2 linked regions of the Cryptosporangium aurantiacum genome follow. The main gene of each other region encodes a partner of the protein of the gene in region 2 in a complex. Links are inferred from orthologs where the notes say so. Each region holds a gene or a part of one and is shown on either strand. Other genes may lie near its edges. The genes, in order: dnaB and dnaG.

Region 1 (3,238 bases), on a different replicon or contig from region 2:
ATATCCGCGCTGGTCACCGGCCGCGTGGCGGAGCACCTGCGCGACGTTCCAGTGCTCGCACGGCGTGTGGCGGGCCCAGTCGGCGTCGCCGAGCTGCGCTGCCACGGACCGCAGCGCCTGGTGTGCCTGCTCCAGCGTGACCCACTCGGTGGTCGAGGACATCGGGGCTCCTATCTCCGGAACGGAACGTGCTGTTCCGTTCTGGGACCGAGCCTATCGGAATGGATCGTTCCGTTCAAGGGGCTATGCTGACCGCATGCCGAGCACCGGTTTGAGTGGGCGCAAGGCCCAAGCTGCCCGCAACGATCAGACGATCCTCGCGGCGGCCCGCGAAGTGTTCCTGCACGACCCGACCGCACCGATGTCCGCGGTCGCCGAGGCGGCCCACGTCGGTATCGGGGCGCTCTACCGCCGTTACGCGAGCAAGGAGCAACTGCTCCGGACCCTGTGCGCGGCCGGGCTACAGCGATTCGTCGAGATCGCCGAGCACGGGGCCACGGTTGAGGACGCCTGGGAAGCGTTCGCCGGGTACGTCAGCGCCGTGGTTGATTCCGACGTGCATTCGCTCACTGTCCACCTCGCCGGGACGTTCACGACGACCCCCGAACTGAGCACCCTCGCCGGGCGGGCCGCCGAACTCGGCAACGCGCTGTTTCGCCGGGCGCAGGAGGCCGGCGCCCTGCGTCCGGACCTTCACCCCGCCGACGTGCCGATGCTGTTCGAACAGCTCGCCGCCATTCGTTTCGGCGACAACGAACGCACGGCGGCGCTGCGCCGCCGGTATCTCACGCTCCTGCTCGACGCCCTGCGGCCGGAGTCGGCCAGGACGCCGCTGCCCGGCGAGGCGCCGACCCCGGACGAGCTGAGCGGCCGTTGGAGGCCGACAGAGCCCGCGTAACCAGGTTCTTGTGGTCAGACACCCGTGCTCATGTCGACAAATCGACTGAAGTGCCCCTGGAAGGCCACGGTCACCGTGTCGGTCGGGCCGTTACGGTGCTTGGCCAGGATGAAGTCGGCTTCACCTGCGCGCGGGGACTCCTTCTCGTAGTAGTCCTCGCGGTGCAGCAGTAGCACCATGTCGGCATCCTGCTCGATCGACCCCGATTCACGCAGGTCCGACAGCTGTGGACGCTTGTCGGTGCGCTGCTCCGGGCCACGGTTGAGCTGCGAGGCCGCGATCACCGGCACCTCGAGCTCCTTCGCCAGCAGCTTGAGGCCACGCGAGAGTTCCGCGACCTCCTGCTGGCGGGACTCGACCCGCTTGTTGCCGGTCATCAGCTGCAGATAGTCGATGACGACAAGACGCAGGTCGTGGCGCTGCTTGAGCCGCCGCGCCTTCGCCCGGATCTCCATCATCGTCATGTTCGGCGAGTCGTCGATGAACAGCGGCGCTTCGCTGACCTCGCCGATGCGCCGGGCCAGCTTGGTCCAGTCGTCCTCGGAGAGCTGCCCGGAACGCAGGTGGTGGAGCGGCACGCGAGCCTCGGCGGAGAGCAACCGCATGGTGATCTCGATCTTCGACATCTCCAGGCTGAACACCGCCGAGGTGAGCCGGTTGCGGATCGACGCCGAGCGGGCGACGTCGAGGCCGAACGTGCTCTTACCGAGACCGGGACGGGCCGCGACGATGATCAGCTGGCCGGGGTGCAGGCCGTTCGTCAACCGGTCGAGGTCGGCGAACCCGGTCGGGACGCCGCTCATCACGCCACCGGTGGCGCCGATCGCCTCGATCTCGTCCATCGTCGGCTGGAGCAGCTCTTCGAGGACCGTGTAGTCGTCGCTGGTGCGCTTCTCGGTGATCTCGTAGACCGCCTGCTGCGCCATGTCGACGACGTCGTCCACCTCGCGTCCGGCGCCGGCGGCCGAGCCGTACCCGAGCTGGACGATCCGGGTGCCTGCCTCGACCAGGCGGCGGAGGATCGCACGTTCGGCGACGATCCGCGCGTAGTAAGCGGCGTTGGCGGCGGTCGGCACCTGCTGGATCAGCGTGTGGACGTACGGAGCACCGCCGACGCGGGCGAGCTCGGCACGGTCGGCCAGAGCGGCGACGACCGTGACCGGGTCGGCGGGTTCACCGCGGCCGTAGAGGTCGAGGATCGTGTCGAAGACGAGCGCGTGCGCGGGCTTGTAGAAGTCGTTGGAACGGACGATCTCCACGACGTCGGCGATCGCGTCCTTGGAGAGCAGCATGCCGCCGAGAACGCTCTGCTCCGCGGCGAGGTCTTGGGGAGGCGTGCGGTCGAAGTCGCTCGGTGGGGCGTAGGACTCGACCTCGTCGCTGACGGCCACCCGCGTCCCTCCCCGGCACTCCAGCGCCCCCGTCAACCCGGAGCACGTCACCACTGTCGTACCGGATGGGTCCGACAGTTCCCGCTGAGCCGGGTGAGTCGACGATAGAAAGCCGGGGCGGCTGCGGACAAACCGGCCTGTGCACAGGCCTGTGGACAACGTTGTGGAAGACGGGGGGTAACTCTGTGTGGGATCTGTGCAGGAAGGTGTGAACGAGGAAGTATTTTCGGGCCGAATTAGGCCTCTGAACTGCGGAAACGTGCGTCCACCGGGTGTGGACGGGAATTAGTCAGCCCGACACCGTCGACGTTGGTGACGGTGGGTAACGCGCCGCATCGCTGTGTACATGCGCTGTCCACAGCCGAGTGGACACCCGCTCACCGCCGACGGGGAGCCGGCTCCAGAACGATGCGGCGGGCAGTGTCGCGGGTGATCGTGTGGACGGACGCGTAACCCGGCTCGCCTTCCTCGGTCAGCGGGCGTAAGCGTGTCCAGCGCCGCCAGTGGCGCTGCACCGTCCGCGCCGGGACCTTCCGGCCACGGATCCGTTGACCGTCCAGCGACTCGGCCAACGAGACGTTGAGCCACAGCAGGATCGCCGGACGACGAGACAACCGCGCGACGATGCTGAGCAGGCGCCTGGCCCAGCCACGGGTGGCCGTGTCGTGGAGCACGATCGTCTTCCGGCCGGGTAACGCGAGCAGCAGCCGGAGGTAGTGCTCGGCGTAGACCAGCGGACGCCAGATCCGGTATCCGCGCCGGCCGCCGAGCAGGCGCTCCCAGCGCGTCCGGATGTCCTCGGGGTCCCGCACGCTGAACACGCCCCGCGGCGACGTGACGCGCAGCCGGTGCAGCAGCGTGCTCTTCCCTGCGCCGGGGACGCCACCGACGACCACGAACGCGCGGCGCGGCAGCGGAAGCCGGGGCGCCTCACCGGGATCGGGCTCGG
Region 2 (3,201 bases):
ACGCCCCACCGTGCAGGGTCCCGTCATCCGAGACACATCTCGGATGCCGGGCCCATCGGTCCGATTAGCACGACACTTCAGCCGACACGGCCAGCGCGTGCCCCGGAAGCGCGTGCCTCAGGCGCGGGAGGCGCGCGCGTCGGCGAGGAGTCCTCCGACTCGGAAGCGCGACGTCTCAGGCGCGGGAGGCGCGCGCGTCGGCGAGGAGTCCTCCGACTCGGAAGCGCGACGTCTCAGGCGCGAGACGCGCGCGCCTCGGCGAGGAGCCCTTCGGCCGACGCGCGGTGCGTCAGGCGCGGGAGGCGCGGGCGTCGGCGAGGAGTCCTTCGGCCTCGGCGCGGGCGGCCGGCACCTCGCGGTCGGCGGGGTCGTCGAACCGGAGTTGCCAGGTCAAACCATCAACGCCCGGCACCCGGCGGGCCAGCACCAGCACAGCGCCACCGGTGCCCAGATCGTGGCGACTGGTGTACGCCACGCTGCGCGTCACCCGGGTCTGCACCTCGGCCGGGAGATCACGTGGCTCGGCGAGCCGCACCCGGCGCACGGGCCCGTCCGCGACGACGCCCGGCTCGATCTCGACGCCCGGCGTGACGACGAGCGCCCCGTCCCGCCACACCGCTTTGTGGATCTCCGCCCAGCCGAGCCGATGCCACTCCGCCCCGTCGCCGGTGCCCTTCTTGGGCGGCAACCAGAGTGCCTGCGTGCTGGCCACCGCCACGGCCTCCGCGGTGTTGGCCCACGCCACCACCCGGTCGTGCGCCTCCAGCGGCGGTGTCACCGGCGGGGCATCCCGGCGCAGTAACCGGTCGAGCACTGTCTTGGGATTCAGCACAGAATTACAGGCCTCCGATCGCCTGTTGCCGCAGGCCGTGCAGGTACTGTTCGAGGGCGACCAGCTCGCCGAACAGCTTCATGTACTCGTCCGCGGCGTCGACGGGATTCACCCGCTGCAGCCTCGACTTGACGGCGACCACTCGACGGACGATGGCCAGCCGCTGCACCTCGTTGACCTGCGCGGCGACGTACCGGGGGTCGAGCTCACCGTCGTTGAACAACCGCTCGACCGCCAACTCGACGACCAGTGCCTGGGCGTCACTGCCCTCGCAGTGTGACACCAGCGCCTGCACCCACTCCGGGCCGGACGTGCCCGCGACCGCACCACCGACAGCGGCGACCGCGCGCCGCACCGCCCGATACGACGGATGGGTGTACGCGTCCTCGCCGACCGCGTCGAACAGCGGCCCGGCCAGCACCGGCTCCTGCACCGCGAGCTTCAGCGCTTCCCGCTCGACGAGCAGCGCGCGATCGTGCGGATCGGGGCGTCCACCGGCCGCCGGGCTCACCGGCGCGGCCGACTCTGCCTCCGGCGAGGTGCCCTGCCGCGGCGCGCGTCCGGGCTGCGTGCCCCGGCCGGCCGGCGTGCCTCGCCCGGCCTGCGCGTTCTTGCCTGACTGCGCCTTCCCGGCGGCTTCGTTCACGGCCTTGAGCACCGGCTCGAGGTCCATGCCCAGGTCACCGGCGAGCTTGCGCGCGTACTCGGGCCGCATCGCGCGGTCCTTGATGCGGGCGACCAGTGGCGCGGCCGCACGCAGCGCGGCCACCCGGCCCTCCACGGTGTCGAGGTCGTAGCGCGCGAGGATCGTCCGCAGGACGAACGCGACCAGCGGCTCACGCCGGGCCACCAGGTCGCGGACCGCGGAGTCGCCGTGCGCGAGCCGCAGGTCGCACGGGTCCATGTTCTGCGGCGACACCGCGATGAACGTCTGGGCGACGAACCGCTGATCGTCCTCGAACGCGCGCACCGCGGCCTTCTGCCCGGCGGCGTCACCGTCGAACGTGAAGATCACCTCGCCGCGGAACTCGTCCTGGTCCATCAGCAGGCGCCGGAGCACCTGGATGTGGTCGGCGCCGAACGCCGTGCCGCAGGTGGCGACCGCGGTGCCCACCCCGGCGAGGTGGCAGGCCATCACGTCGGTGTATCCCTCGACGACAACCGCGCGCTGCTGCTTCGCGATGTCCTTCTTCGCAGCCGCGACCCCGTACAGGACGTGCGACTTCTTGTAGATCGGCGACTCGGGCGTGTTGAGGTACTTCGGCCCGTCGTCCCCGTCGAGCAGGCGGCGGGCACCGAACCCGATCACCTCGCCACCGAGGTCGCGGATCGGCCAGACCAGCCGGCCGCGGAACCGGTCGATCAACGAGCCCGACCGGGCCGCCTTGGAGATACCGCCGGTGACCAGCTCCTCGTGCGTGAACCCGCGGCCGCGGAGGTGCTTGGTCAGCGCGTCCCAGCCGATCGGCGCGAACCCACAGTCGAACTGCCGGGCCGCGTCGGGGCCGAACCCGCGGGCGGCCAGGAACTCGCGGGCAGGCAGCGCCTCGCGGGTGCCGAGCTGCTCGGCGTAGAACTCCGCTGCCGCGGTGTGCGCCGCGATCAGCCGGGCGCGCTGGCCACTGTTGCGCACCGGCGCCGGACCGGCCTCGGTGTAGGTGAGCTGGACGCCGACCCGCGCCGCCAACCGCTCGACAGCCTCGGCGAACGACAGCACCTCGGTCTTCATCACGAAGCTGAGGACGTCACCGCCCTCGGCGCAGCCGTAGCAGTAGTAGACACCTTTGGCAGGATTTACGTTGAATGAGGGGGTCTTCTCGTCATGGAACGGGCACAGGCCCTTGAACGTGCCGCCGCCTGCCGGACGCAGCGTCACCCGCTCACCGATGACGTCGACGATCGCCGACCGTTCCCGCACCAGCGCAATGTCGCTGTCCCTGATCCGCCCCGCCACGGCGTCGAGTGTAAAGCTGAGGCCCGACAATCGGCGGCGCGGCCGATGGCAGAAAACTTTCGATAGTGGGCGTCTCTGCCACTCGACTGAAGGCCTGCCCGCACGTCATGCTCTGCCCCATGAGTATCGAGGTGCATGAGCTGCTGGTTTTCCCAGGCCCGGACGGTCGGGCAGGCAACCCGCTCGGTGTGATCCTGGACGGTGCGCGCGTTCCGGACGCCGACCGCCAGCGCATCGCAGCCGAGCTCAACTACAGCGAGACGGTCTTCGTCGACGACGCCGCCACCGGCGCGATCCGCATCTTCACCCCCGCCGCCGAACTGCCGTTCGCGGGTCACCCCACGGTGGGCACGGCGTGGCTGCTGGCGCAGGAGGGCACACCGGCCACCGCACTCCGCCCCCCGGCCGGCACCGT

What was found.
Region 1: the proteins of dnaG (region 2) and dnaB are in contact, whole or in part, in a crystal structure (PDB 2R6A), measured with the Geobacillus stearothermophilus proteins. The link is inferred for Cryptosporangium aurantiacum from one-to-one orthologs. Residues at the interface, in WP_049624496.1 of Geobacillus stearothermophilus: Lys456, Leu457, Leu458, Pro459, Ala460, Asn463, Ala464, Leu467, Leu535, Leu536, Ile537, Ala538, Gln544, Glu545, Asp548, Tyr549, His552; in WP_033016901.1 of Geobacillus stearothermophilus: Ser13, Glu15, Ala16, Gln18, Glu91, Leu92, Asp94, Ala95, Val96, Pro97, Thr98, Ala99, Ala100, Asn101, Tyr104, Tyr105, Ile108.

What each region holds. Positions count from the first base shown.
Region 1 is NZ_FRCS01000018.1:102,653-105,890, reverse strand. Bases 102-3,028 are described here. They hold dnaB (replicative DNA helicase), read right to left. Parts: upstream 2,290-3,028; coding sequence 913-2,289; downstream 102-912. Other genes in these bases: BUB75_RS37080 (AAA family ATPase), read right to left, coding at 2,667-3,028; BUB75_RS37090 (TetR/AcrR family transcriptional regulator), read left to right, coding at 257-898; BUB75_RS37095 (TIGR03086 family metal-binding protein), read right to left, coding at 102-162. Also shown: more of BUB75_RS37095, read right to left, coding at 1-101; more of BUB75_RS37080, read right to left, coding at 3,029-3,238. UniProt on the Escherichia coli protein: The main replicative DNA helicase, it participates in initiation and elongation during chromosome replication. Travels ahead of the DNA replisome, separating dsDNA into templates for DNA synthesis.
Region 2 is NZ_FRCS01000004.1:164,587-167,787, forward strand. The notes cover bases 312-3,201. They hold dnaG (DNA primase), read right to left. Parts: upstream 2,787-3,201; coding sequence 837-2,786; downstream 312-836. Other genes in these bases: BUB75_RS15145 (hypothetical protein), read right to left, coding at 312-832; BUB75_RS15155 (PhzF family phenazine biosynthesis protein), read left to right, coding at 2,906-3,201. Outside these bases: more of BUB75_RS15145, read right to left, coding at 290-311. UniProt on the Escherichia coli protein: RNA polymerase that catalyzes the synthesis of short RNA molecules used as primers for DNA polymerase during DNA replication.